Regions from separate parts of the Kitasatospora sp. NPDC127035 genome, predicted to be linked through region 3. Evidence: riboswitches for the same ligand, from Rfam matches in the RefSeq annotation. Region 3 holds a riboswitch; each other region holds the start of a gene.
The links. Region 3 has a riboswitch for cyclic di-AMP ahead of ACFWIC_RS19625 (hypothetical protein). Riboswitches for the same ligand answer to the same signal wherever they lie in the genome.
Positions count from the first base shown of each region.

Region 1: linked by a shared signal. The riboswitch ahead of ACFWIC_RS09530 (M23 family metallopeptidase) and the one ahead of ACFWIC_RS19625 (hypothetical protein) in region 3 are both predicted to bind cyclic di-AMP.
Region 2: linked by a shared signal. The riboswitch ahead of ACFWIC_RS01145 (transglycosylase family protein) and the one ahead of ACFWIC_RS19625 (hypothetical protein) in region 3 are both predicted to bind cyclic di-AMP.

Region 1 is NZ_JBHXDN010000010.1:169,010-178,246, forward strand. It holds gene ACFWIC_RS09520 (alpha/beta fold hydrolase) at 1-770, opposite strand, end outside; gene ACFWIC_RS09525 (YiaA/YiaB family inner membrane protein) at 909-1,199, opposite strand; cyclic di-AMP (ydaO/yuaA leader) riboswitch at 1,444-1,602, shown strand; gene ACFWIC_RS09530 (M23 family metallopeptidase) at 1,615-2,484, shown strand; gene ACFWIC_RS09535 (hypothetical protein) at 2,611-3,606, opposite strand; gene ACFWIC_RS09540 (GNAT family N-acetyltransferase) at 3,650-4,225, shown strand; gene ACFWIC_RS09545 (sensor domain-containing protein) at 4,370-5,101, shown strand; gene ACFWIC_RS09550 (class I SAM-dependent methyltransferase) at 5,242-6,033, shown strand; gene ACFWIC_RS09555 (hypothetical protein) at 6,106-7,245, opposite strand; gene ACFWIC_RS09560 (hypothetical protein) at 7,669-8,430, opposite strand; tRNA gene ACFWIC_RS09565 (tRNA-Met) at 8,627-8,700, opposite strand; gene ACFWIC_RS09570 (PrsW family intramembrane metalloprotease) at 8,714-9,237, opposite strand, start outside.
Region 2 is NZ_JBHXDN010000002.1:13,116-22,352, forward strand. It holds gene ACFWIC_RS01130 (DUF397 domain-containing protein) at 346-591, opposite strand; gene ACFWIC_RS01135 (sirohydrochlorin chelatase) at 1,118-2,029, shown strand; gene ACFWIC_RS01140 (hypothetical protein) at 2,167-4,386, opposite strand; cyclic di-AMP (ydaO/yuaA leader) riboswitch at 4,621-4,817, shown strand; gene ACFWIC_RS01145 (transglycosylase family protein) at 4,804-6,135, shown strand; gene ACFWIC_RS01150 (hypothetical protein) at 6,325-6,525, shown strand; gene ACFWIC_RS01155 (LacI family DNA-binding transcriptional regulator) at 6,593-7,612, opposite strand; gene ACFWIC_RS01160 (alpha-amylase family glycosyl hydrolase) at 7,638-9,237, opposite strand, start outside.
Region 3 is NZ_JBHXDN010000026.1:80,513-89,749, forward strand. It holds gene ACFWIC_RS19615 (IclR family transcriptional regulator) at 69-890, shown strand; gene ACFWIC_RS19620 (hypothetical protein) at 1,158-1,682, shown strand; gene ACFWIC_RS19625 (hypothetical protein) at 1,725-2,984, opposite strand; cyclic di-AMP (ydaO/yuaA leader) riboswitch at 2,994-3,142, opposite strand; gene ACFWIC_RS19630 (MoaF N-terminal domain-containing protein) at 3,663-3,992, shown strand; gene ACFWIC_RS19635 (alpha/beta hydrolase) at 4,065-5,207, opposite strand; gene ACFWIC_RS19640 (TetR family transcriptional regulator) at 5,557-6,177, opposite strand; gene ACFWIC_RS19645 (SDR family NAD(P)-dependent oxidoreductase) at 6,369-7,133, shown strand; gene ACFWIC_RS19650 (phosphotriesterase) at 7,219-8,154, opposite strand; gene ACFWIC_RS19655 (carboxymuconolactone decarboxylase family protein) at 8,151-8,684, opposite strand; gene ACFWIC_RS19660 (DUF4865 family protein) at 8,702-9,237, opposite strand, start outside.

The DNA of each region.
Region 1 (9,237 bases), on a different contig from region 3:
ACCAGTTCCGGCTTCGAGAAGTCGGGGTCCTTGGAGCCCATCACGACCAGGGCCGGGCACCGCACGGCTGAGGTCCAGCCGGTGGGCGCGGAGTCCCCGCGGACGTAGCCGCGGGTGGCGGTCTTCCGGCCGGGGGTGCGCATCGCGGCGACCAGCCCGTCGACGTAGGCGTCGTGGTCGGCCGGCTTGGCGGTCGGGTAGGCGAACCTCCGCTGGTACAGGCCCCAGAAGGCCGGCGAGTGGACGAGGAGGGCGCCCATCGCGCCGACCACCGCGCGCTGCAGGGCGTTCGGCGGCGGGTTCTCGACGAAGGCGTCCAGCAGGACGATCCCGGCGACCCGCTCCGGCGCGTCCCCGGCGGCCCGGACCACGGTGGCGCCGGTGTACGAGCTGCCCGCCAGGGCGGCCCGCTCGATGCCGAGGTGGTCGAGCAGGGCGAGGACGTCGCGGGCGATCGCGGAGGGCGAGTAGTCGTCCCAGGTGATCGAGGACTCGCCGAAGCCCCGCAGGTCCATGGTGATCACCCGGCGGCCGGCGGCGGTCAGCAGCGGGCGCAGGTGCCGGTAGGTGGCCCGGCTGTCGAGCATGCCGGGGAGCAGAACGACGGGGACGCCGTCGCCGTGGCCGGAGTCGTCGAAGGCGAGTCGGCCGCCGGGGAGGTCGAGGTAGCGGGTGACGGGGGCGGTGCCGGTCATGGTGGGCCTCCTCGGTCCGCCGCGGGCGGGCTCGCCGCGCGGGTTCGGGTCGTCGGCGACTGCGCCGATAGCCATAAAGCTAAGGCTAATAGCCTTAGCCGTCAAGCTATGACCCGCTTCCGAGGGGGGCGGGCGCGGCGGCCGGGCGTGACGACCGGTCCGGCGGCCGGCCCGGTGACCGCTCCCGGCGGAGGCGCCGGGGCGCCCTCCGCCTCAGACCCCCTCCACCTTGAACGGGTCGTGCTCGGCCAGCAGCTTGTCCAGCCGGGCCTGGTCGACCCGGGTGACCAGCTCGGTGGACTCCTGCCGGTCCCGGACCACCTTGGCCAGCGTGAACGCGGAGGTGATGGTGTAGAGCAGGCCGAGGCCGAGGAAGGCCCGGGTCCAGGCCCCGACCGGGAGGTAGGCGATGCCGATCGCGAGGGCGACGGCGGACAGGAAGAAGGACAGGACGGCCTGGACGTAGTACGCGGCCGTGGTGCGTGACTGCATCGGTGTGCTCATGGCGCCAGGATGGCCGCGCGGACTCCGGTCGCACATGAGTAGAGGTACTCAGATGGGGGGCCGTTCGTTGACGTCCTATCACGTTCGGTAGTGTCAGTTGTCGTCAATCGTCCCAAAACGCCCATCGGACCGCGCGTGTCCGGCCCGTATCCCGTCCTCCTCAACAGATGGCTTGGAATCGGGGGCCTCTCGGATTAACGTTTGATAACGCAGCGCGGTCCCTAACGCCGTAACCAGACGGCACCGTGCGCCGTCGCCTAATCCCGCCGGCCGGCCTTCGGGCAGGCCAGGGAGCCGGGGAACCATGTTCCTTGGGGTGAATCGGCCGGGCCCAGGCCCAGCCGTAGGAGACCTTCCTGCTCCGAACCCGTCAGCTAACCCGGTAGGCGCGAAGGAAGGAAAGGAGCGCGCCTCCGTGGCGTCGACGCACACCCCGGCACACCCGTCCGGCTTCTCCGCCGGTACCCAGCTGCTCGACCACCCCCGCCCTGCGGCCCACCCGGGCCTGTTCGGCGGCCCGGCGGACGAGACCGCTCCGCAGACCGCCGAGATCAACCGGCACCGGATGCCCCGTCAGACCCGCGGCACCGCTCCGCTGCTCGGCGTCACCGCCGTCGCGGCCACCCTGGGCGCCACCGGCTTCGCCTCCGCGACGCCGGCCGCCGCGCCCGCCGTCGAGGTGCCGGACGAGACCCCGGTCGCCCTCTCGGCCGACCCCGGGCTCGCCCTCGCCGCCAGGATCCAGCAGCAGGCCGACAGCCAGCGCACCGCCGCCGACGAGACCGCCCGGGTGCAGGCCGCCCAGGAGGCCGAGGCCAAGCGCGCCGCCCAGGTCGCCCAGCAGGCGCAGGCCAAGCGCGCCGCCGAGGAGGCCGAGAAGGCCAAGCTCGCCGCCATCAACCTGCCGGTGCGCGACTACAGCCTCTCCGCCCACTACGGCCAGAGCGCCCGCTACTGGGCCCACCTGCACACCGGCCTGGACTTCGCCGCCGACACGGGCACCGCCGTCTACGCGGTCGGCCAGGGCACCATCACCTCGGCCGGCTGGGCCGGGTCCTACGGCTACCGGATCGTCGAGACCCTGCCCGACGGCACCGAGATCTGGTACTGCCACCTCTCCTCGATCATCAAGGGCTCGGGCAAGGTCGTCCCCGGCCAGCAGATCGGCAAGGTCGGTGCCACCGGCAACGTCACCGGCCCGCACCTGCACCTGGAGGTCCGGCCCGGCGGCGGCGCCCCGGTCGACCCGGAGAGCTGGTTCGAGCAGCGCGGCATCAACCCCTGATCCCTGCGACCCCTGCCGAGCCGCGCTGAGCCGAGCCCGGCAGCCCGCGAGGCGCTGCGACCCGTTCGACGCCGAGGAGCCCCGGCGCGGTCCTTCGAGGACCGCGCCGGGGCTCCCGCGCGTCCGTCACGCCCCGGGCCGCTCCCCGGACTCTTCCCCGTGCGGCTCGCCCGACGGGTCGTCCCACCGGTCGCCCGACGGGTCGTCCGACGGGTGGTCCCACCGGAGGTCCGACGGGTCGTCCGGCGTCTCCTCCGGGAGCGCCGCCAGGTAGGCGTCGATCTCCGCCTGCCCGGGCTCCGCCGCCAGCTCCGGGAACTCGTCCACCAGCAGCCACGGCAGCCCCGGCACCGTCCACTCGCCGGAGAGCTCCAGCGCCGCCCCGACCGCCGCCTCCTCGAACGCCCCGAAGTCCCCGGCCAGCTCGGACGGCATCGGCCGGCCCAACGCGGTCAGCTCCGCCAGGTTCCGGTAACTGCGCTGCATCAGCCCCTGCTCCAGCAGCCGCCGCGCACCGTCCGACGCCATCCCGACCGCCAGCTCCCTGGTCCCGCCGCCCCAGCCCCCGTCGTCCACCGGGTCCAGTGTGCCGTCCTCCTCCAGCGCCGCGAACGCCGCCAGCCGCTCCTCCTCGGCCAGCCCTCCGAAGGCCTCCAGCCAGGACCGGACCGCGTCCCCGTCGGCGGTGTCCACCCCGTCGGCACGCAGCAGCAGGGTGTACAGCCGCGGCCAGGTCACCAGGTCGGCCCGGCGCAGCAGCCCGGTCGCCAGCTCGCCCTGCCACTCGGCCTCCGCGTGCAGCCGCTCCTGCCGCTTGGCGTTCAGCCGCCGCGCCGCCCGCTGGTGGTCGATCAGCAGCCGCACCGCCGCGCCGTACGCCAGCGGGTCCTCCCCCGGCGCGGGCTGGACGTACAGGTGCAGGCGTTCGTACAGCAGGTGCTCGACCGCGCCCGAGGTCAGTTCGGGCCAGCCGTCGTGCATCCTGCCCCCGCCCAGTTCCAGCAGCGCCAGCACTGCCCGGAGCGGGCCTTCCGGCACCGGCGCGCGGCCCTCCGTCTCCGCCCAGGCGAGCAGTTCGGCGGCCTTGGTGCGCGGGGCGAGCCGCAGGTCTTCGTCTTCCATAACCACGAACCGTAACCGCTGGTCGGGGGTAGGGTCGGCAGGCATGGTGCCCGTCCGACTCACCGGCCCCCGGCTGGCCATCCGCGAGTTCCACCACACCCCCGAGGACGTCGAGGCGCTGTACGCGGTCTTCGGTGACCCGGAGGCCACCCGGTACCTCCCGTTCGAGGCGCGCGACCGGGAGGACTGCGCCGACCAGATCGAGCAGTACCTGGAGGAGGCCCAGCAGGAGGAACGGACGGTCTACCGGCTCGCCGTCACCCGGCTCGCGGATGCCGAGGACCCGGCCGACGCCGTCCCGATCGGCAACGCCGCGCTAGGGCTCGGTGACCGCCGGTCCGCGTCGCTGGGCTACGCGCTGCGCCGCGACGTCTGGGGCCGCGGCTACGCGGGCGAGATCACCGAGCTGCTCTGCGGCCTGGCCTTCGGTGCGCTCGGCGTGCACCGGCTGGAGGCCCGGGTGGACGTCGACAACGCGGCGTCGGTCCGGGTCCTGGCCAGGGCCGGGTTCCGGCCGGAGGGCCGGATCCGGCACGACGTCCGCCTGCGCGGCCGCCGGCACGACTCCTACCGGTACGCCCTGCTCGCCGAGGAGTGGCCCGGTCCTGCGGGGCGGTGACGGGGGGACGCCGGGGGGAGGGGGGATAACCCCACCTCCGGTTCGCCGGGGAGCCGGATGTCCGCCGCGACGGCGTTTCGGCAGGCTTGAGGAGTCAGCAGGACACGCCGCACGAAGACCGACCCGAGGGACCGAGACCCCGCCATGAGCACCCACAGCATGCAGCGCAGCGAGTACGACGCGTACGACGCGTACGACCGCCACGACGGCGTCGTCCGTCGTACCGAGGAGCCGCCGTACGCCTGGCGGGCCCCGTTCACCTCCTACTTCTACCGAGAGCTCGGCTACACGCTGACCGGCCTGCCGGTGGTGACGGCCGGCTTCACCCTCGCCGTCACGCTGTTCTGCCTGGGCCTCGGCACCTTCGTCACCGTCCTCGGCCTGCCGGTGCTGGCCGCCCTGACCACGGCCGCCCGCGGTTTCGGCCGGCTGGAGCGGTCCCGGGTGCGCACCATGCTCGCCCTGGACGTGCCCGGCCCGGAGCCGGTCGTGGCCACCCGGCCCGGCGTCTGGGGCGGGGTCACCGCCCGCCTCGCCGACGCGGCCGGCTGGAAGGCCGTGCTCTACCAGGTGGTGATGTTCCCGTGGGCGATCCTCAGCCTCGTGATGTCGACGGTCTTCCTGACCGTGGGCTGGTCGCTCGCGCTCTACCCCGTCTACCACTGGGTCTTCCCGACCTACACCGACTGGCCCGGCTACAAGCTGTTCGACTTCTACGACAGCGACGGTGTCGAGCACGTCTTCTACGTCGAGTCGACGCCGCAGATCGCCGGCGTCTGCCTGATCGGCCTGCTCTTCGTCTTCGTCACCCCGCAGCTGGTGCGCGGCCTGACCAACGTCAACCGGCTCGCCGCCCGGGGCCTGCTCGGCCGCTGACCGCCCGCCTCGCCCGACCGCCGCTCCGCCCGCGCTTCCCGCTCCTCCTGACCCCCGGCCACTCTCGGTGACCTTCCGGCCCCGCCCGCCCCGGACCACTCCGGATGCGGGCGGGGCCGGCCCGTGTTCGGATGGCCACGATGGCCTCCCGAACCGCGATCCGCACCGCCGCCGCCCGGCCCGCCGGCCCCTTCGCCACAGCGTCCGCGGCCCCGCACGCGGCGTCCGGAACCCTGGTGACCTCCCGTCCGCTGGACGAGTACTGCGGACTCTTCGGCCTCACCCGGGCCCGGCTCGCCGCCCTTCCCGGGCCCCTGCTGGACTGCCCCGGCGGCGCCGCCGGACTGGTCGCCGAGGCCCGCGCGCTCGGCTGCCGGGCCATCGCCACCGACCCCGTGTACGCCCGGCCGACCGCCGAGATCGCCGCCCTGGCGCTGGCCGCGCGGTCCGTGATGGCCGCCACGATGGCCGCCCGCCCCGAGCTCTACCCGGCGCCCCGGCACTGCCCGCCCGACCGCTACCTGCGCAGCTGGGACCGCGCCCGCCGACTGTTCGCCGCCGACCGCGCCGCCCACCCCGAGCAGTACGTGGCGGCCGCGCTGCCCCGGCTGCCCTTCGCGGACGGCACCTTCGCGCTCACCCTCAGCGGCTTCCTGCTCTTCGCCTACCCGGAGCTGTTCGGGGCGGACCGGCAGCTGGCCGCGCTGGCCGAACTGGTCCGGGTCACCGCCCCCGGCGGCGAGGTCCACGTCCACCCGCTGTACGACGGCGAGGGGCGGCGCAGCGCCCGTCTCGACACCGTCCGGTTCGCCCTCGGCGAGCTCCGGATCGCCAGCGAGGTCCGCATCGTCCCCCCGGTCGGCGGCGGCCGGCGCCGGCGCGTCCTGGTGCTCCGGAGAGTCGGCCGCCCGCCCCGGGGCCGCTCGGGGTAGCGGCGTCCTCCCCGGCCCGTCCGGTCCTGGGGCCAGGTCCCGGCACCTGGCGCCCGGCACCCGGCACCCGGCCTACGGTGTGCCGGTCTGCTGCGCCGCGGCCGGCTGCGCTCCCGCTGCCGTGGCCCTGGCCCCCACCGGTCCGGCCTGCTGCGGGAGGAAGACCGGCGTGTCCAGGCGGGACAGTATCTTCTCCGCCAGCCAGCTCCGGTCGGAGCCGTAGGGGATCCCGTCCGGGGCCATCAGCCGGCCCGCCACCGCCTCGTGCAGCCGCCGGGCCTCGCCGTCCGGCAGCCGGGAGAGCAGCCCGCGGGCCGCCAGCAGCGCGTGGTACTGCTCGAAGCCGGAACGCGGACGCTCGATCGCCTCCAGCACGCTCGTCAGGTCGGCCAGCGCCGGATCGCCCTGCATCAGGGCGAGGGCCTGGATCCGCCTACCCTCCGAGCCGTCCGCGAACAGCTGCCGCACCTGGTCCGCCGTCAGCGCCGAGCGCCGCGCCGTCGACCGGACCTCGGCCACCACGCTCTCCGGGCCGGCCGCGGGACCGGGGGGCAGCACCGAGCCGGGCAGGTCGCCCGGCCGCTCCGTACTGGTGCCCACCAGACCCAGGTGCTGCATCGCCCGCATCCGCAGGTCCTCCGCACCGACCTTGTCGCCCTTGCGGTCCCGGTCCTGGCCGGCGAGGAAGAGGTCCAGTGCCTGATCCGCGTCGGAGAGCACCTGCGGCAGCGCCAGCCGGGTCAGCAGCCACCCGGCCAGGAAGCCGAGCAGCAGGAAGTAGAGGACCAGCGCCGCCGAGAACGGCACCGCGTCCGCGTCACCGCCCAGGACGGGCGCGAGGGCCGTCCCGAGCTGGTGCAACCGCTCGCCGAGCGAGCCGAGCTGGGTCAGTCCGACACCGAGCAGCACCTTGGTCAGCCAGTCGGAGACCTGCTCCAGATTGGTGTTCGGCGCGTACGAGCCGTGCGGCTCGGAGCCGCCCGTGGCGGTGCGCACCCGGGGCACCCCGAACAGGAAGCCCAGCGCGCCGCCGACCATGACCGCCGCGCAGGCCACCACCAGTCCGCCGCCCAGCGCCTGCCACGGTCGTGCGCGCCCCAGGGAGAACAGCAGCAGCCCGAGCGCCCCCGTGCCCAGCAGTGCCCCGGCCGCCGTCCGCTGCGCCGTCCGCATGGCCGCCGCACCGCCGGTCCGCCGTGTCGTCCCCGCCATCGCCCACCCCCCGTGCCCGTGCCGCTCCGCTCCGGAGTGCGCGCCGACTCTAGCGGGGGATGCCCTCGGAGCAGCCCGGGAAACGCCCGCAGCCGCGCCCGGCGCTCCTCGGGCCCGGGGCGGTGCCCGGAGAGGGCACACGGCCCGGTCCCGGACATGCAGACGGCCCGCGGGCTGCTCCTCGGTGCCGGACCCCGCGAGAGGTCCGGCACCGAGGCACCGGGGATGTTCCGGTGAGCCCGCGGGCCGGGTGACTGCTATGGATTTCGCCTGCCGGAGGCCAGGGGCCTCACCCTGCGCAGGCAGGGCCGCTCCAGCGAGCAGCCACCTCACACATCCTGATGGAACTCAACTCAGGATCACCTCCTTTCAGTGTGCCGCCACGATAGGCAGGTCCACCGGAGGAGGGCAACGGATTTATTCTCAGGCGGACTTGAGCTGGTCCTGCAGCTTGGCGAAGTCGATCACGTTGTCGGCCGGCGGGGCCTGGATGGTGAGCGGCTTGTCGTAGTCGGTGAAGTCGATCTGGCCGCCCTCGGTGCCGCTCTTCTTCTCGACCCGCAGCGGGTAGAACTTGCCCTCGGTGGCGACGTGGATCGTCGACTCCTCGCCCTTCCGGTCCTTCACCTTGAGGCTGAAGGCCTTCTGGCCGTTGACGGTGGCGACCCCGCCCTTGGTGGCCTCGCTCTTGCCGGAGTCGTCCGAGACGATCTTCGCGGTGAAGTCCTTGAGGTTGCAGACCGAGGTGAGGTCCTTCATCTCGGAGTCCTGGAGGCCCGACAGGTAGCGGCCCTTGAACAGCTCGGCGGCCTTCGCCCCCTCCTTGCCCGCGATGGCGGTCCAGAACTCCTTGTCCGGCTTCACGTACGACTGCTTGCCGTCGCTGATGATCTCGAACTTGCCCATGCCCGGCATGCTCATGGTGCCGGTGCACTGGCTCTTGGTGTCGAGGGCCAGGTCGATGGTCATCTTGCCCTCGTCCATGGCGATGTCGCCGGTGATCTTCACGGACGTGGCGGCGGACAGGGCGTCCTTGGTCGCCTGCTCGATCTCCTGGGCGCTGAGCTTCTCGGTGTCCAGCTTCGGGGTCGCCCCGGCCTTGCTCTGGGTGTCCCCGCAGGCGGTGGCACCGGCCGCCAGCAGCAGACAGATCGCGGCGGTGCCGGCAAGGCGCTTCGACAGCATGAGTGCGTTCCTAACTCGGCGCGATGGTCCGCGTCCGAACGAGTGACTTTGCACTTCAGTATGCTTTACGGCTTTTTTAGGGGATCTTGACCGGGGCCGCTGTTACAGGTTCGTGGCAGGACCGTGCCGTCGCCGAGTTCGGAACGGGAACGGCGAAGGCCCGGAGGACGAGTCCTCCGGGCCTTCCGCTACTGAGTAGCGGGGACAGGATTTGAACCTGCGACCTCTGGGTTATGAGCCCAGCGAGCTACCGAGCTGCTCCACCCCGCGTCGGTAAACACAACTATACGGGGGAGCCACCCGAATGGGAAATCGGTTCCCCGGCGGCCCCCGGACCGCCCGCGGGACCACCCCCCGGGCGGGCCCCGGAGCCGCCCCGGAACCGGCGGGGGAGCCCGCCCCGGAACACGCCCGCGAGGGGGCCGCCGCGCCGTCCGGACACCGTGCCCCTCCCGTGGTGCGGGGCGTGCCGGGAGGTCCGTGCGCGGGCCCAGGCGGCGAAGCAGACCAGCGCCGCGAAGCACGGCACCATCAGCACCGCGTACACCAGCAGGAACCCGCGGGTGCCCAGGTCGGCGGCCGCGTTCCAGGTGCCGTGCAGCGCCATCGACAGCACCAGCCCGGCCGGCGCCGCCAGCCGGGCCAGCAGGCGCCGCCCGGTGGTGAGCGTGAGGGCCAGGCCCAGTCCGGTCAGCGCGGTGAACAGCGGGTGGGCGAACGGCGAGAGCAGGCCGCGCAGGACGAAGGTCTGTACGGTGCCGTCGAAGTCCCGCAGGCTGGGCGCCTCGCCGAGCCCGATGCTGTCCA
Region 2 (9,237 bases), on a different contig from region 3:
CCCGTGACAGGACCCCCGGGAGCACCACACCGCCCGGCGGGAGACCACACACCAGCGCGACACACCCCGGCAACGGCGATCGGTGACCCTCGGGCAGCGGGTACCGGCCACCCTTGCGGCGGTGCGCCCCTCCGATCCGCGTGCGGCGGCTCGGCACGGCGGCGACGGCGGGTGACCCTGGCGGGCGGAACGGCGGCCGGCGGGCGAGGGCCCGCGAACGGCGGCCGGGCCGGCGGAACGGCAGCTCGTGGCACGACGGCTCGCAGGGCGGCGGAGCCGGTAAGACAAAGGCCGTCGTGGTGTCAGCACCCACGACGGCCCCCCGATGGTGAAGCCGGCGGCCGGTCAGACCGCCAGGTGGTCGAACTCCCCGTCCTTGGCCCCCAGGAGCAGGGCCTCGATCTCGGCCCGGGTGTAGATGAGCGCCGGACCGTCCGGGAAGCGGGAGTTGCGCATCGCCACATCGCCCCCCGGGAGGGCGGCGAACTCGACGCAGTTGCCCTGAGAGTTGCTGTGCAGGCTCTTCTGCCAGACCACGCCCTTGAGGTCCGCAGCGGCCATCCCGTTGTACGTGTCGAACGTGTCGTGCATAGAAATCTCCCGAAGAGCTCCGGAGTGGGTCGTCCAGCTCGGCGCCCCGGCTCTCAGCCGAACGGCTCGGCCGGCCCCGTACCGGCCCGGCACAACGCCTCACTTGACGTGATGATAGCTCCAGTGCACGTGCATCAGCACGGGACGTTGCAGGTGCACGGGCTTTTCGACACCGAACCGGAACTCTTCACGAGCCGCGCACCTGACGGTACGTAAGTGGACATAGTCGACCGAATCGGCCGGATGTCGATGACGGCCCGTAGGCGACCACCCGCTGAATGTTGATCTTCGGGAGCCCGGAGTCGCACCGCTGTGACCCCACTGTGACCCTCCGTCAGACGATGCCCGCCCTGTGAGACATCTCACGCGCCCCTCCTGCAACGCGGAGCTCCTCCTCTCGCATCTGAGCGGATACCGGGAGAGAAACCGGGTTCGGGCCGGTTATGTCCGGTTTTCGGATGGGCCGCCCCTCCTCGTACGGCAGCCGACTGCGAGCACGGCGGGGGAATGTCCTACGATCTCCGCCATGAGCACCGCAGCCATCCCGGGCGCGCCACTGCCCGTCCGAACCCCAGGCTCCCGTGCGCGGGGGCGCCACCGCCGTCCCGAGCGCCCCGAAATCCCGACCGGTTCGCCGGTCCTGCTGCTCGCCGTGCCCGCGGCCGCCGGACCGGAATCCCGGTCCGTGGTCGAGGAGCTGCTGTCCATCGTCCGCAGCGAGCAGAACGGCGTGCAGACGGCAGCCGGTTACCTTCCGGCCCACGGCGCCGAGGTCGGCGCCGAGCGCACCGTCGCCGAACTGCTGGACGAGGCGGCCGAGGCCGGCCTGCCCACGCCGGTCATCGTGCCCCTCGTGCCCGGCCCGCACGACTTCCTGACCGACCTGTACGCCCTCGCCGCCGAGTACGGCGCCCCCGTCACCGACGTGCTGGGCCCGCATCCGCTGCTGGCCGAGGCCGTGCACGTGCGCCTCTCCGAGGCCGGTCTGGCCCGCGCCGACCGGGCCCGGCTCTTCGCCATCGCGACCGCCGCCGACGGCGTGGTGCTCACCACCGTCGGTGGGCAGGCCGCCGCCGACGCCGCCGGGATCACCGGCATGCTGCTGGCCGCCCGGCTGGCCGTGCCCGTCGTCCCCGCCGCGCTCGACCTGCCCGGCTCGGTGGCCGCGGCCGTCGCCCACCTCCGGGAGATGGGCTCGCAGAACCCGGCGCTGGCCCCCCTGGTGATCGGCCCGGAGGCGGACTCCGAGCTGCTCGCCACGGCAGCCGAGGAGTCCGGCTGCCCGTCGGCCGCCCCGCTGGGCGCGTACCCGACGGTGGGCCAGCTGATCGCCTCCACCTACCTGGCCACGCTGCCGACCGTCGACTTCGAGGCGCAGGCCGCGGAGGCCGGGGACGTCGCCGCGGAGCCCTCCGGCGGACGGCACGCCGCCCAGTAGCGCAAGCCCGTCCGAAGGGGCCCGGAACGCATCCGTTCCGGGCCCCTTCGGCTGCTCGCACCGGCCGGAACGGTCCGGCCCCCCGCCCTCCGGCCGGACCGGGACCCCGCACCGCCGCCGCGGCCCCCGGGGCGGCCTCAGCGGCCGACCCGACTGGTGGGCGAGGCCGCGTCCTTCAGTTTCAGGGCAGGCAGCCGCACCGGCCGGGACTGCGCCGCGAAGGTGGCCACCGGCGCGGCGGCGGCGTTCCACTGCGGCTGCGCGGCGCCCTCCTCGTCCGGCTTGCGGACCTTGAGCACCTCGGTCTGCCCGGCCCGGCGCAGCAGGATGTTCTTCGGCCGCACGGCCTCCGGGTCCAGCCAGAGCTCGTTGCCGCCGAACTCGCAGTCCAGCAGCAGCACGTCGTCCGGCTGCCCGTCCGAGGTGGCCCGGAAGGCCACGCCGGCCCGCCGGTAGCCGGTGAACCGGCTCCGGCTGAAGGTGACGGCCTGTCCGGCGAGTTCGTGCCGGGCGGTGGAGACGGCGAAGTCGCTCTGCCCGGCCGCGTCGACGAGCAGTCCGTCGAACACGGTGCCCTCGTCCCGGCCGAGCGAGTGCAGCGCCACTCCCCCGCCCGCGTTGCCGTACAGCACGCTCGCGGTGTAGTCGAAGTCGTTGAGGTAGGCGCCGTGCTCGATGCCCCAGCCGCCGTTGTGGTAGGCGGCGAACTCGGTGACCACGTGGTGCTGACGGGCATTGAGCCAGACGAAGATGCCGTCCCGCAGGTTGTTGTGGGCCAGGCAGCGCTCGAAGGTCCAGACGCCCTCGCTGTTCTCCGGCCACTCGAAGCCGGAGGCCCCGTCGGCGCCCTGGACGCCGACGGCCACGCAGTCCACCGCCTTGCCGCCGGTGCCCGCGCCGAGGTTGAAGCCGGTCAGCCGGTAGGCGCGGGGGTGGGGTTCGAGCAGGGTGCGGGAGGCGACGCAGGACTCGTAGACGATGTCGTCGGAGGGGCGCTGCGGGGTGCGGGTGTCCAGCGGCCCGTCCCACCAGTACGCGTCCTCCCAGGTCTCGTGGCTGATGCAGCTGCGGAAGGTGATGCCGTGACTGGCGTGCGGCACGTACGCGTGGCTGCCGGCGTCGCGGACGACCACGCCCTCGACGACGGTCCCGCGGGTGGCGTCGCCGAGCTGGTGGAAGTGGAGCCCGTACCGGCCGAGGACGGCCGCGGTGACCGGGGCGGTGCCGTCCTGTCCTCTCCAGGTCTCCTTGGTGTCGGCGCGCGGGCCGACCCAGCGCAGCGCGGCGTGCCGGACGTCGGCGCGCCGGGAGCTGGTGAGGTGGACGTGGGCGCGGCCCTCGGCGGTGCCCTCGACCCGGACGGTGCGGGTCAGGTTGAGCACCTCGGCGCCGACGGTGACGCCCCCTCCGGCGGCGACCAGGGGGTGGGCGTGCTTCAGCGGCGACTCCAGGGTGACGGTGGCTCCGCTGACGGACCGCACGGTGACGAGGTCGTAGTGGGCGGCGAAGCCCTCCTGGTCGGGCGGGCCGGTCGGGGTGACGGCCAGTTCGTCGCCGGGGAGCCAGCCGGCGGGCGGGGCGGACAGGGCCAGCTCGGTGCCGCCGGCCTTCAACTCGCGGTCGGCGCGGACCCACGCGGTCTTGGCGGCGCCGTCGAGCCGCAGGTAGCCGGCGCCGGTGACCCAGAGGCCCACGTCGGTGTCGACGACCTTCATGCCGTCCCCCTGGAAGCGCCTCTCGTCGACGGCGGGGAAGCGCAGGGTGTGGGTGTGGGTGCCGTCGGGGGCGAGGGCGAGGGCGCCGCGGATCTCGACGTTCCCGGTGGCGGCGAGGGTGAGGGTGCGGTCGGCGGCGAAGGTGAGGGCGCCGGTCGGCTCCACCAGCAGCGTGCCGACGGCGGCGTCGGTGTCGAGCAGCACCCGGTCGGTGATCCGCACGGTGCTTCTCGGGCCGGGCACGGCACCGCCCCAGCCGGCCGGGTCGGACCAGCGGCGGCCGCTCTGGTCGACGGTGGGCGCGGGGGCCGGCTGTTCGGGCGCGGCGCCGACCGGAGCGGCCTCGGGGGACGCCCCACCGTGGCCTCCGGCTCCCGTCCGGTCCGCGCCGACGGCCGTGGACGATCCGGCGACGGCGGCGACCGGTTCGGTCGGGCCGCTCAGCGAGCGCCGCAGCACCTCCTCGCCGCTGACCGCCGCGAAGGCGGTGCCGACGGCGAGCCAGCGCAGTAAAGTGCGGCGACTTAAGGGAGTTAGGTGCGGTTCGGGCGGGATGTCCGCTCTGCGATGCTTTGCCCTGCGGTGCGCTCCGCGCGCCCGGCCGGTCGGCCGGGCGGGGTCCGGGTCCTCGTCCATGGCCATCGGTGCGTAGCCCTCCCCACGGGCGGCTGCGGCGGCGCCGGCGTCCTACCGACGCTCTGAAGCATAGGCAGTTGCGTTGACCGCGACGGGCGTTGCATGAAATCGGTCATTTCTGATCATGAAGGACAGCCACCCACCACGGATTTCGCAAACAGTGACGTGCCTCACACATGTTTGCGGTTTGAAGGCGGCTCTGCTTAACGTGCTCCCCGTTCGTGGCCACACGGACCCAGCTCCCCTGCAACGCCGAGTCCTGCCGTCGGGTGCGCTGGAAGTACGAAGCACCACGGCAGGAGCGGGGGAACCACAGGTAGTTCGCCCAGGCCGGTCCCCGGACCGACCAGGGCTAGGGGTGAAGCCGCGTCCACAGCGCGGCCGGGCAACTCCAGCCCGAATCCGACAGCTCACCTCGCAGGCGTGGGAGAGGACCGCGTCTTCATGCTGCCCACCAACGGCACCCGCCTGTCCAGCCGCACCCGTCGCGCCATCGCCACCCTCGGCGTCGCGGGCATCGGCCTCACCATCCCCTGCCTCACCACCGGCACCGCCTCGGCCGCCTCCGTCGCCACCTGGGACAAGGTCGCCCAGTGCGAGAGCACCGGCAACTGGAGCATCAACACCGGCAACGGCTTCTACGGCGGACTCCAGTTCACCAGCTCCACCTGGGCCGAGTTCGGCGGCACCTCGTTCGCCGCGCGCGCCGACCTCGCCACCAAGGACCAGCAGATAGCGATCGCCGAGAAGGTGCTCGCCGTGCAGGGCCCCGGTGCCTGGCCGGTCTGCTCGGTCAAGGCCGGCCTGACCAAGGGCGGCACCCCGGCCGCCGTCGACACCTCCACGGCCGCCGCCAAGCCGGCCGTCCAGACCCCGGCCCCGGCCGCCAAGCCCGCCGCCCAGCCGAAGGCCACGCAGCCCGCCGCGCCCAAGGCCGCCCAGCCGCAGGCGCAGGCTCCCGCCGCCACCGACGCCGCCCGCCAGGGCGACGGCGGCCAGGACGGGCGCCAGTGGCGCCAGCAGACCGGCCAGCAGGGCGACCGGAAGCAGTCCGCCGACTACACCGTGGCCGTCGGCGACTGGCTCTCCTCCATCGCCGACAAGAACGACGTCCAGGGCGGCTGGGAGCGGCTCTACGAGCTCAACCGCGCCACCCTGACCGAGGGCCCGCACAGCATCTACCCGGGCCAGCACCTGACCTTCGGCGACCGGGCCAAGGGCAACCAGGCCTCGGAGGAGTCCGGCAAGGGCTTCGACTGGTTCAACCGGGCCAAGGACACGGGGACCGGCACCGCCACCACCGAGCCGGCCGCCCAGACCCCCGCCCCGGCCACCAAGCCGGCCGCCAAGCCCGCCGCCCAGGCCGAGACCCCGGCCCCGGCCCAGGCCGCCACCGGCAGCATGGCCGCGGCCGTCTCCTTCGCCCAGTCGAAGGTCGGCCAGGCCTACGTCTACGGCGGCACCGGCAACGGCGGCTGGGACTGCTCCGGCCTCACCCAGGCCGCGCTGCGCGCCGCGGGCATCACCGTCCCGCGCGTCGCCGCCGACCAGGCCGCCGCGTCCACGCACGTCTCGCTCGACGCCCTCAAGCCGGGCGACCTGCTGTTCTGGTCCAACAACGGCAAGGACTCCGGCGTCCACCACGTCGCGCTCTACATCGGTGACGGCAAGTACGTCGAGGCCGCCAACCCGAGGTCGGGCGTGCGGACCCAGACCCTGGCCAACTGGGCCCCGGACTTCGCCGGCCGGGTCTGACCCACGGCCGGGTCTGACCCGCGAAAGCCCGGGGCCCCCGGGGAGGAGCCAGGTCGCTCCCTCCCCGGGGGCCCCGGTGCGTCCCGCGCCGGACCGCCCCCGGAACCCCGCACGCCCCGCCCCGGAAGGTCATGGTCAAATCCGGCCGCACCAGGCATGCTGCTGCTCTGTCCCCGAGGAGGAGTCACCATGGCCCAGGTCACCGTCACGCTCGACGCCAACCTCGCGATCGACGCGATGATGCTGTCCGGCACGAAGAGCCCGCAGGACGCCGTCGAACTGATCCTCCGCGACTACCTGGACCGGGGGCGGCGCACCGAGACCCGGACCGGCGACGCCGCCGACGGCCACCGGGTCACCCCGGACCGCCCGGCCGTCCAGGAGGGCTGATCCGCACGACGAACGGCCGGGGTCCGGGAGCGGCCTGCTCCCGGACCCCGGCCGTTCGTCCGATCCGTCAGCGCGCGCCTGCGCCGGTCGAGCCGCGCATCACCAGCTCGGGCTGGAACATGAACTCCCCGCGCTGGGCGGCGTTTCCGCCGACCTCCTCCAGCAGGGCGTCCACCGCGGCGGTGGCCATCGCCTCCACCGGCTGGCGGATGGTGGTCAGCGGCGGCTCGGTGAACGCTATCAGCGGCGAATCGTCGAACCCGACCACCGAGACGTCCTGCGGCACCGTCAGGCCCCGCTGCCGGACGGCCCGTATCGCGCCGAGCGCCATCATGTCGCTGCCGCAGACGATCGCCGTGCAGCCCTTGTCGAGCAGCGCGCCGGCCGCCGCGTGGCCGCCCTCCACGCTGAACAGGGTGTGGTGGACGAGGCCCTCGGCCTCCTCCCGGGTGCGCCCGAGCACCTCGCACAGGGCGGCGGTGAACCCCTCGATCTTCCGCAGCACGGGCACGTACCGGCGCTGCCCGACGGCCAGCCCGATCCGCTCGTGGCCGAGTTCGGCCAGGTGCTGGACGGCCATCCACATCGCGGCCCGGTCGTCCGGCGAGATGAACGGCGCGTCGATCTTCTCGCTGTACCCGTTGATCAGCACGAACGGCACCCCGCGGCCGGCCAGCCGGGCGTACCGGTCGTGGTCGGCGGTGGTGTCCGCGTGCAGGCCGGAGACGAAGACGATGCCCGCCACGCCCCGGTCGACCAGCATCTCCACCAGTTCGTCCTCGGTGGAGCCGCCCGGCGTCTGGGTGCAGAGCACCGGCGTGTAGCCGTGCCGGCTCAGCACCTGCTCGATCACCTGGGCCAGCGCGGGGAAGATCGGGTTGCTCAGCTCCGGGGTGATCAGCCCGATCAGGCCCGCGCTGCGCTGGCGCAGCCGGGTGGGCCGCTCGTACCCGAGCACGTCGAGTGCCGCCAGCACGGTCTGCCTGGTGGCGGCCGAGACGTTCGCCTTGCCGTTGAGCACGCGGGAGACGGTGGCCTCGCTGACCCCCGCCTGCGCCGCGATGTCTGAGAGTCGCGCCGTAGTCACGGTCCCAGAGCCTATTGCAACCACGTCAGACCGCCCACCAGTCGGTGCTGTCCGGTGCGAGCACCGTCCCGCCGCCGTCGATCAGCGGGTCGGCGCCGGCGGAGCTCAGCAGGAGCCGGCCGGGCACCGGTATCCGGACCGGGCCGGCGGTCGTGTTCACCGTGCAGACGAACGCGCCGCGGCGGAACGCCAGGGTGCCCTCCGGGCTCTCCAGCCACTCGACCCCCGTGCCGGCGCCGAGCTCGGCCCGGGCCCGGCGGACGGCCAGTGCGGAGCGGTACAGCTCCAGGGTGGAGGTCGGGTCGCCGGTCTGCGCCTCGACGCTGAGCCCGGCCCACTCGGCGGGCTGCGGCAGCCAGCTGGGGCCGCCGGCGGTCGGGCCGAAGCCGTACGGGGCCTCGGTGCCGGACCACGGGATCGGGACGCGGCAGCCGTCGCGGTAGCCGTCCTGGCCGGCCTTGCGGAAGAACGACGGGTCCTGACGGACCTCGTCGGGCAGGTCGGTGACGTCCGGCAGGCCGAGCTCCTCGCCCTGGTAGACGTAGGCGGAGCCGGGGAGCGCGAGCATCAGCAGGGTGGCGGCGCGGGCCCGGCGCAGGCCGAGCGCGCGGTCGCCGGCGGTGCGGATCTGGGTGCCGAGGCCGGGCGGGTTGGCGAACCGGGTGGCGTGCCGGGTGACGTCGTGGTTGGAGAGCACCCAGGTGGTGGGGGCGTCGACCGGGCGCATCGAGTCGAGCGAGAGGTCGATCACCGCGCGCAGCTCGGCGGCGTCCCAGGAGGTGCCCAGGTACTGGAAGTTGAAGGCCTGGTGCAGTTCGTCGGGGCGGACGTAGTTGGCGGTGCGCTCGACGGTCGGGGTCCACGCCTCGGCGACGCCGATCCGCTGCCCCGGGTACTCGTCGAGGATCTTCCGCCAGCTGCGGTAGATCTCGTGCACGCCGTCCTGGTCGAAGAACGGCATGACGTCGTTGCCGAGCAGCCTGAGCTGGTCGGAGCCGCCGAGGTCGGGCAGGCCGGGGGCCTTCACCAGGCCGTGGGCGACGTCGATGCGGAAGCCGTCGACGCCCATGTCCAGCCAGAACCGGAGGATGGAGCGGAACTCGTCGGCGACGGCCCGGTTCTCCCAGTTGAAGTCGGGCTGCTCCGGGGCGAACAGGTGCAGGTACCAGTCGCCGGGGGTGCCGTCCGGGTTCTCGGTCCGGGTCCAGGCCGGGCCGCCGAAGATGGACTCCCAGTCGTTGGGCGGCAGTTCGCCGTTCGCGCCCTTGCCGGGGCGGAAGTGGTAGCGGTCGCGCAGCGGGGAGGCGGGACCCTCGCGCAGCGCGCGCTTGAACCACTCGTGCTGGTCGGAGGAGTGGTTGGGGACGAGGTCGACGATGATCCGCAGGCCCAGCCGGTGCGCGTCGCGGATCAGCGCGTCGGCGTCCATCAGGGTGCCGAACATCGGGTCCACCGCGCGGTAGTCGGCGACGTCGTAGCCGGCGTCGGCCTGCGGGGAGGCGTAGAACGGCGAGAGCCAGACGGCGTCCACGCCGAGGTCGCGCAGGTAGGGCAGGCGGCTGCGGATTCCGGGCAGGTCGCCCATGCCGTCTCCGTTGGAGTCGGCGAAGCTGCGCGGGTACACC
Region 3 (9,237 bases):
GAATTTCAACGGTTTGTTGAGGAGATCGCCGAGACTGTACCCCTCCCCCGACAGCGAAGGAAACGCCGGTGGCCCCGACCTCCGACAGCCCGTCCGACAGAGCCTCCGACCGGGCCCCGGCCCCGGCCCCGGAGCGCGCCACCGGCGGCGTGCAGTCCGTCGAGCGCGCCTTCCACCTGCTGGAGGCACTGGCCGACTCCGGCGGCGTGGCGACGCTCAGCGAACTCTCCGCCTCCTCCGGTCTGCCCATGCCCACCATCCACCGCCTGGTTCGTACCCTCGTACAGCAGGGCTATGTCCGCCAGGACACGGCGCGCCGCTACACCCTCGGCCCGCGGCTCATCCGGCTCGGCGAGACCGCCGGGCGGCTGCTCGGCAGCTGGGCCCGTCCCTACCTGGCCGAGCTGATGGAGGCCACCGGCGAGACGGCCAACCTGGCCGTGCTGGAGGGCGGCGAGGTGGTGTACGTCGGGCAGGTGCAGTCGCGGCGCTCGATGCGGATGTTCACCGAGGTCGGCCGCCGGGTGCAGCCGCACTGCACCGGGGTCGGCAAGGCGCTGCTGGCACAGCTGCCCGAGGAGGAGGCGCGCGCCGTCCTGGGCCCCAACCCGCTGGCCGCCCACACCCCGCACACCGTGACCGACCCGCAGGAGCTGATCCGCCAGCTCGCCGAGGCGCGCGAGCGCGGTTACGTGGTGGACGACCAGGAGCAGGAGATCGGGGTGCGCTGCATCGCGCTCGCCGTCCCCGGCGCGCCCACGCCGACGGCGCTCTCGGTCTCCGGACCGGAGGCCCGGGTCCGGGCGCTGGAGGAGCAGGCCGGATCCGCCTCGCTGGTGCCGGTGATGCACGAGATCGCGGCCCGGCTGGGACAGGTCCTGGCCCCCTGACACCGCCCCGCCGGAGGCCCGGCCAAGGCGCTGTCGGAGGCAGTGCCGGAGGCCGACCGTGCGGGACGTCGGAGCCGCCGCCCTCCCCTGCCCGGGTTCGCCCGCCCGGGCGACCCGAGGGCGGGTTGGCCCGGCCGCGGCGGACGGGTCGGTCACTGTGGATCGGGACGTGCCCGCGACGGCGCGGGGCGCACGAACGCAGAGGCAGGGTGAGCGGCGATGTCGCGCAGAGGGTCCGTACGGGGTTTCCTCGGAAGGTCGCTGACGGTGGGGTCCGCGCTGGTGGCGCTGGCCGCCGGACCGGCGTGGGCGTGTCCCGACGCCGACGCGACGGCGGGCACCGACCCGGGCAAGGAGAGCGCGGCGACGGCACCCGCGGCGCCCGCGACGCCCGCCGTCTCCGACTCGGACCTGGCGGTGGTCCGGCTGGACCCGGACGCCGCCGCGCCCGGCGGCACCACCACGGTGCACGCCTTCATCAGCAACACCGGCCCGGAGCGGACGGCCTCCGCGTTCACCGTCGTCGTCACCCTGCCGGAGGGGGTGACGGCCGAGGGGCCGTTCTTCCCGGAGAACTGCTACGAGTTCCAGAACGGCCACCGGGTGCGCTGCACCTTCCCGGCCGGGCTGGGGGTGTACCGCAGCGCGACCGCCCTGATCCCGGTCAGGCTCGCCACGACCGTCCCCCTCGGCAACCTGGAGGGCGGCTACGTCGCGGTGCGCGGCGACGACGACCACAACGAGGCCAACAACCGGCAGCCGTTCGCGATCGAGGTCGTGCAGACCGCCTGAGACCGCCCGCTCCTCCGGGAGCGGACGGTCTCGGGGCCGGTCCTAGCGGTAGACCCGGACGTAGTCCGCGGCGAAGGTGATCGGCGCGGTGCCCTGGGGCGCGGGGTGGTACTGCCCCGCGCTCAGGGACAGGTTGAGGATCAGGTACGCGGACCAGGTGGTGCCGACGCCCTTGCCGTCCGAGAAGACCTTGACCCCGTTGACGTACCAGTCGACGGAGGTGGCGCCGTAGTGGGTGCCGATGGTCACCCAGCCGTCCTTGGCTATCGCCTTGGCGTCCGTGTAGTACAGGTGACCCGGCTTGACGTGGTTGGTCAGCTCCAGCAGGTTCGGGTTGTCGGGGTGGTACTCGAAGGTGTCGATCTCCCCGTTGCCGTTCTTCCAGGTCCACAGCGCCGGCCAGGCGCCGGTGCCGGCCGGGAGCTTGACCCGGGTCTCGGCGTAGTCGCCGGTCTTCACCTGGAAGCCCTCACCGGAGTACTCGGTGGTGAGCAGCCCGGTGTCCCAGGACTGCTTGCCGTTCTCCAGCTTGTTGGCGCCCGGCCTGGCGGTGAACGTGGCGGCGCCGCCGCCGACGGTGACGTTGTTCTTGTTCAGCCAGTCGAGCTTGTTGTCGTCGGGGTTGTGGTTGCCGTAGCGGTAGGCGCTGCTGCGGTCGCCGGTCCAGCGGGAGCCGTAGGCGATCGGGCCGCTGAACTCGTCGGACCAGGTGAGCTTCTTGCCCGCGACGGGGGCACCGGTGGCGGGGGGCGTCGTCGGGCTCGTGGTGGGGGGCGTGGTGGGGGGCGTCGTCGGCGACGGGGTGGGGGTCGGGCTCGGCGTGGCGGTGGCGGAGACCACCAGCTGCCGGGAGGGCAGGTTGTGCCAGGCACCACCGAGGTCCTGCCAGAAACCGAACTGGGTGTAGGTGCCGGCCGCCAGGGTGCGCGCACCGGTGGTGATCGACAGGCCGCTCGGGCAGATCTGCGCGTTGCTGACGTTGCCGGGGAAGTCGAGGTTGCGGCCGGCCGCGTCGCGGATGCCGACGCCGACGGTCTTGGCGGTGAAGCAGGCCGAGGAGTGGACGGCCAGCGAGGCGGTCGAGGCCTTGCCGGCGACCATGGTCGCCGGGGTGAGGGCGTCCTGGGTGACGGTGGGCGCGGTGACGGCCTGGGCTCCGGTGAGGGCCGGGACGCCGAGCAGGCCGGCGCCGGTGACGGCGAGCACTCCGGTGGCGGCGAGGGCGGCGGTGCGGCGCCGGTGGGTGGGGCGGGCGTGGCGGGGCGCGTGGCGCCGGGCAGGCCGGTGCGGGGCAGGGGGCATGGCTGGGTCCTCTACGACGCCTGCGAGGTGAGCTGTCGGGTTCGGGCTGAGGTTGCCCGGCCGCCCGGGGAGCGGCTTCACCCCTAGCCGCGGTCCGGGCGCGGAGGCGCACGGACCGGGCACTGACCTTGGGTCCCCCGCTCCCGTCCGCTGTGGTGCTCGGGTGCCGACCGGCGGGTGGACAGGACTCGGCGTCCCGACGGCGGGAGTCCGCGACAGCGGACGCCCCTGCAGGCTAGGCAGGCCGCCGGGGACCGGACAACCTCGCACGGACGGTTGTCGCGCAGGTCACAGACCCGGCGTCCGCGGATGATCAACGCGCCTGCGGAGTTGATCAGTTGGGAGGAAGCTACGGATCAGGCCCCGGCCGGGACCCTCCGGTCCGGGGCGGCACCGGCGCCGCGCTCCCGAGGAGCACCGCGGCCCGGTCGAGGAGGGCCGCCCGGAAGGACCGCCCGGGAGGGCAGGTTCCCCGACCGGTGGCGGGGCGGAGCGGGAGGCGGCCGGCAGGAGGGCGCGGCAGGAGGACGTCCGGTGCGGGGCCCGGCCCGTCGGCCCCGGCCCCGTGCCCGAGTACGCCGCGAAAGACGGGGCGGTCGGATAGGTTGGGGATCCAACCGCGCCGGAACCGTCCGGACCGCACCGGGAACCGCATGAGAGACGAGGACCAGCCCCACCATGACCGCCCCCCTGCCCGGCTTCGCCGGCCGCACCTTCCTGTTCCAGGTCGACAACGGCGCAGCCTTCCGCAACGCCTACTCGGCCGACGGCAAGCGGCTGCGCTGGGAGGGCCTCGGTGAGTCGGCCGGCCAGTGGGAGGACGTCGCCCTGCACGTCGCCGAGGTCGGTCCGCAGCTGTACTTCGTCAGCTGGACCGAACAGAGCGGCATCACCGTCAGTCACGTCATGGACCTGGGCCGGATGACGGTCCGCGCGTTCTGGACGTACGAGGGCGAGGGCGGCCGGGTCGGCGAGCTGCACACCGGCACGCTGCAGTCCGTGGCCTGACGGCCGCCTGTCGGCCCCGGGCCACCGGGGACGTGCCGGCCGTCCTGGCCGCCTGCCGATCGGGCCCGGTGGTCAGACCGTCCGGCCGGGAACCACCAGGTGCTGCGAGATCCACTCCAGCGAGGACGGGAGCAGCCTGCTCCAGGTCTCGAAGTTGTGGCCGCCCGTCTCCAGCATGCTGTAGGAGACCTTCATCGGGCTGCGCGTCGCGGCCACGAACGCCTCGGTCTCGCGACGGTAGTCGCCGTCGCCCTCCTTGGTGCCGGCCAGCAGCACGGCCACCTCGGGCTGCGGCAGGTTCTTGAGGCGCCACATCAGGTCGGCCTCGTTGCGGCGCTGCTCGCTGCCCTTGAAGAGGTCACCGGTGGTCGGGTCCTCGGCGGCCCGGTAGTAGCCGGAGAGCGAGACGGCGGTCGGGTAGACCTCCGGGTGGCGCATGGCGAGCTTGAGCGCGCAGTAGCCGCCCGTCGAGTTCCCCATGAACGCCCACGCCCGCGGATCGCCGGAGACCCGGTAGGTCGCCTGGATCGCCGAGGGCACGTCCTTGGTGAAGTACGTCTCGGACTGCGGGCCGCCCGGGACGTCCTCGCACTCGGTGTCCTGCGGCAGGGCCGGCGAGGGACGCACCAGCACCAGGACGGTCGGCTGCATCCGGCCCTCCTGGAGCAGCTTGAGCGCCGCGCCCGGGTAGTTCAGCCGGGTCACGAGGTTCTTGGCGATGCCGGGGAAGCCGGTGCTGACGACCAGCGCCGGGAACTGCTTCTGCTCGTACTCCGGCTGGAAGTACTGCGGCGGCAGGTAGACGTAGCCCTCGGTGGAGAGCCGGGTGGTGGCACCGTCGATGCGGATCTCACGGATCTCGCCGGACTGCTCGGGGTCACGGCCCAGTGCCCCGCCGCCCTTGACCTCGGCGTGCCCGATGGTCTCGACGCGCAGCCGGCCGGAGGCGTCCGCCTTGTTGTGGATGACCACCGGACCGCTGTCGCCGGTGCCCAGCAGGTCGTCCCAACTGCTGTAGAAGGCGAAGTAGTTGTTGGCGACCAGGCCGAGCGCGGCGAGCACGGTGAGCTGCGTCGCGCACAGCGCGCCGATCCGGCCGAGCACCGCCTGCCAGGTCCGCTTCGACAGTCTCGGCCACAGCCAGACCGTCCCGGCCATCGCCGCGACGGCGATCAGGACGGTCAGTGCCAGCACCTTGTGGCTCGTCAGACCCATGTCTTGTTTGCTCCCACGCCTCGTACTCCCCCGCCCCCGGGGGAAGGACACCCGGGAGGGCCGCCCCGGTTCCCCGTTCACAACGGGGGCCGTCGCCGGGGCGCGACCACCCACCCTAGCGGTCCGAAGCGGTGCCCCGGACCCGCCGACCAGCGGTCATCGCCTCGGTCTCCGGGAGGAGACGCCCGCCGCGCGTACGGGCCGGCCTCGCGCGGGAGGGCCCGGCGAAGCACGCTCCGGACCACGGGAAGGGCGAGGGCGCGGTGGGGCGAGGGCCTCCCGCACGGCGCCGGGACCACGCTCGGACGGCGCCGGGAAGTCCGGGCCGGTTGTTCCGCCTGGGCCCGCGTCAGCTGACGCGGGCCCAGAGACCGAGGCCCGCGGTGAGCTCGTGCATGCAGCGGGCGCCGAGCTCCCGGGGCGATCCGGGGCCGGTGGCCGCGGCCCCGGAGACGGCCCACTGCTCCAGGGCGACCCGGATGGCGGTGGTGGCCGCCGCGGCGGCGAGCCGGATCTCCAGCACGTCGGTGCCCTGCGGACAGCGGGCGGCGATCGCCAGGTGCAACCGCTGCTCGGAGTCGGCGTGCACCCGCTGCCACACCGAGGCGAGGCGGGGGTCGCGGAGCAGGTCGCGGGTCCACTGCATGGCCTCGACGGCGTCGTCGTCGGGCGGCGTCAGCGACTCGGCCGCCGAACGTTCCAGGGCCTCGCGCACCGGCAGGCCGGCCGAACCCTCGGCGAAGAGCCGCACCCAGCGCTCGCCGCCCGCCGCGAGCAGCGGGGCGACGGCGTCCTCCTTCTCCGAGAAGTAGCGGTAGAAGGTGCGCAGCGAGATGCCCGAGGCCTGGGCGATCTCCTCCGCGGTGGTCGCCTCGGCCCCGCGGGCGGCGAAGAGCGCCGCGGCGGCGCGGGCGATCTCCAGCCGGGTGCTCTCGCGGCGGCGCTGGTTGAGGGTGGGGCGTCCGGTCACGGGGTCAGGCTACGCGGACGGCGGGCCCGGTGACACGTTGCGCCGCCCTGGCACGGGAAGACGGCAGGGCGTGGCCGGTCGATGTGACGCGAGGAGCACAGGTGACGCGTCACGCCTTTTTGGCACGACGTGCCACATGGGCGTACGGTGCCAGTGAGGTCGCGAGACCACGAACGGAACGGAGTACCACCATGGAGCGCTTCAACGGACGGAACGTCCTGGTCACCGGCGGCGGCTCGGGCATCGGACAGGCCACCGTGCACCGGATCCTGGCCGAGGGCGGGCGGGTCGTCGCCGCCGACGTCAACGGGACCGGCCTCGGGGCCACCCTGGAGCGGGCGACCGCCGACGGCACCGCCGACCGCCTCACCACCGTGGTCCTGGACGTGTCGGACGAGACCGCCGTCCGGACGGGCGTCGCCGAGGCGGTGGCAGGACTCGGCGGGCTCGACGTCCTGGTGAACGCCGCCGGCATCCTGCGCTCCTCGCACACCCACGAGACCAGCCTGGAGTTCTGGAACAAGCTGGTCGCGGTCAACCTGACCGGCACCTTCCTGATGACCCGCGAGGCCCTGCCCGCCCTGCTCGCGGGCGGCCGGGGCGTGGTGGTGAACTTCAGCTCCACCTCCGCGACCTTCGCCCACCCCTACATGGCCGCCTACGCGGCGACCAAGGGCGGCATCCAGTCCTTCACGCACGCGATCGCCGCCGAATACGCCAAGCAGGGCCTGCGTGCGGTCTGCGTCGCACCCGGCAGCATCGACAGCGGCATGACCCACGACCCGGGGCTGCCCGCGGACGCCGACCTCGGCCTGCTGGCCAAGCTCTCCCCCGCCCTCGGCCAGGGCTTCGCCGGACCGGAGACGGTCGCGGGCGTGATCGCCATGCTCGCCTCGGAGGACGGCGCGTTCGTCACCGGGACGGAGATCCGGATCGACGGCGGCACCCACATGTGAGGCGTGGCGCCGCCTGGGGCCCGCCCGCACCGACCGCCCGCGTCGGCCGGGCGGGCCCTCCGGTCGCTCAGGCCGCTCCGGTCGCTCAGGCCGGCCGGCCCGGCCCGAGCCACTCGGCGGCGAAGGCCCGCGCCGGGTTGGCGGTGAGAAGCCGGTGCGGAAGATCGGGGCCGAACGCCCGGGAGAGCCGCGGCGCCAGGGCCGTGAGCAGGTGTGCGGGACCAGGGGCGCGGCGGGCCGAGCGGGTGGTGGTGTCACCACCGAGGAGCAGCCGGTCGCCGTGGCCCGCCTCCACCACCGCGGCGACGGTGTCGAAGAGGTGGTGGTCGGTCGCGTGGTGGGCACGGGAGGGACCGTCCAGGGCGAGGTACGCGCCGGACGCGGCGAGCTCCCGGTGCAGCCGCAGGTCGGGGTGGCGGTTGAGGTGGCCGAGGATCACCCGCTGCGGCCGGACGCCGTGGCGACCGCAGAGCAGATCGAGGACCTCGGGTGCGGCGGTGCCGAGTTCGTGGTGGACGGCGATCGGCGCGCCGGTGGCGTGGTGCGCCTCGGCGGCTGCCGCCATGACCCGGCGGGTGTGCGGGCCGAGCCCGTGGTACTCCCCCGCCACCTTGATCAACCCGGCCCGGACCCCCTCGGGGGCACCCCGCAGTCCGACGGTGAGCTCGGCGACGAACAGCCCCGCGAGCCCGTCGTAGCGCCGTTCCAGTTCCGCCGGGTCGTAGTGGACGGCCTGGTGGAGGCCGGTCGCGGCGACCAGGTGGACGCCGGTCGCCCGGGAGAGGGCGGCGAGCTCCTCGGCCCGCCGCCCCATGCCGAACGGGGTCCACTGGACCAGCGCCCGCCCGCCGGCCGCGGTGAAGTCGCGCAGGACCGCTTCGGCGGCGGTGGGGTCGTCGAGCTCCTCGCCGGGAAGCAGCGGGCTGCGCAGGAAGAGGTGGTCGTGCGCGTCGCAGACACCGAGGTCGACGGGGTCGAGGTCGCCGAGGACGGTGCGGACCGAAGGGCGCGTGGTGCTCACGGCGCCCCGGCCCCCGCGGCGGCGGCGTCGTCCGCCTCGGCGAAGGTCGCGGCCGCGACGCGCAGCCCGGCCAGGGCCTTGGGGACACCGACGTAGGGCGCGAGGTGGACCAGGACCTCGGTGATCTCCTCCCTGGTCAGACCGATCCGCAGGCTGTTGCGGACGTGGTCGGCCAGTTGCGGTTCCACTCCGCCGAGGGCGGTGAGGGCGGCCAGATTGGCGACCTGGCGGTCCCGCAGGGCGAGCCCCGGGCGCTGGTAGGTGCCGCCGAACAGGGTGGTCACGATCCAGTCGGGGAAGCCGGGCGCGAGTTCGTCGAGCGGGCCGAGGGTGCCGGTCCGGGTCCGCGGGTCGGCCAGCCGGTCCAGCAGGGCGTAGCCGGCGGCGCGGTCGAACGGGGCGGGAACGAGGCCGGCGGCGGTGACGTCGGCCGGGACGGAGCCGGTGGCGGTGGGGCCGGTGGCGGTGAGGCCGGTGGCGGTGTGGCCGGTGGCGGCAGGGCCGGTGGCGGCGGGATCGGCGAGGTCCATCGGGAAGGGCGGTCCTTTCACCAGTGGCGGCCGACGGGCAGCCGGTCGAGTTCGGGGCTGGACAGGTGGTGCACGCGGTAGCGGGTGCCGGGCGCGTCCTCGGGGGCGGCGCGGAGCCAGAGGGCGATGTGCAGCAGTTCCCACCGCCCCGGGTCCACGGCGACGGCCGCCGTGTGCAGGTCGGGGTGGTCGGGCAGTTCGGCGAGCGCCCGTTCGACGGCCTCGGCGGGGTCGGCGTCCTCGGGGAGCCGGTAGAGGCGGCGGGTGGCGGCGGCCGGGGTGCCCGGCGCGCCGCCCCGGCGCAGGCCCGCGCCCAGCCAGTGCCGGACGGCGGGCCGACCGAAGTCGGCGCTCAGCCCTCGGAATCCCGGGCCCCAGAGGAAGCCGTTCATGCCTTCGGCCGTGCGCCAGAGGTAGAACGGCGCGTACTGGTTGACGGGCGACCCGTCGAGGCCGCGCTCGCGGACCAGATAGGCCTTGAGTCCGAGACCGGGGTGGCCGTCGAGGAGGTGTCCCCTGGTGGCGATCCGCCGGTGGACGACCGTCATGTCGT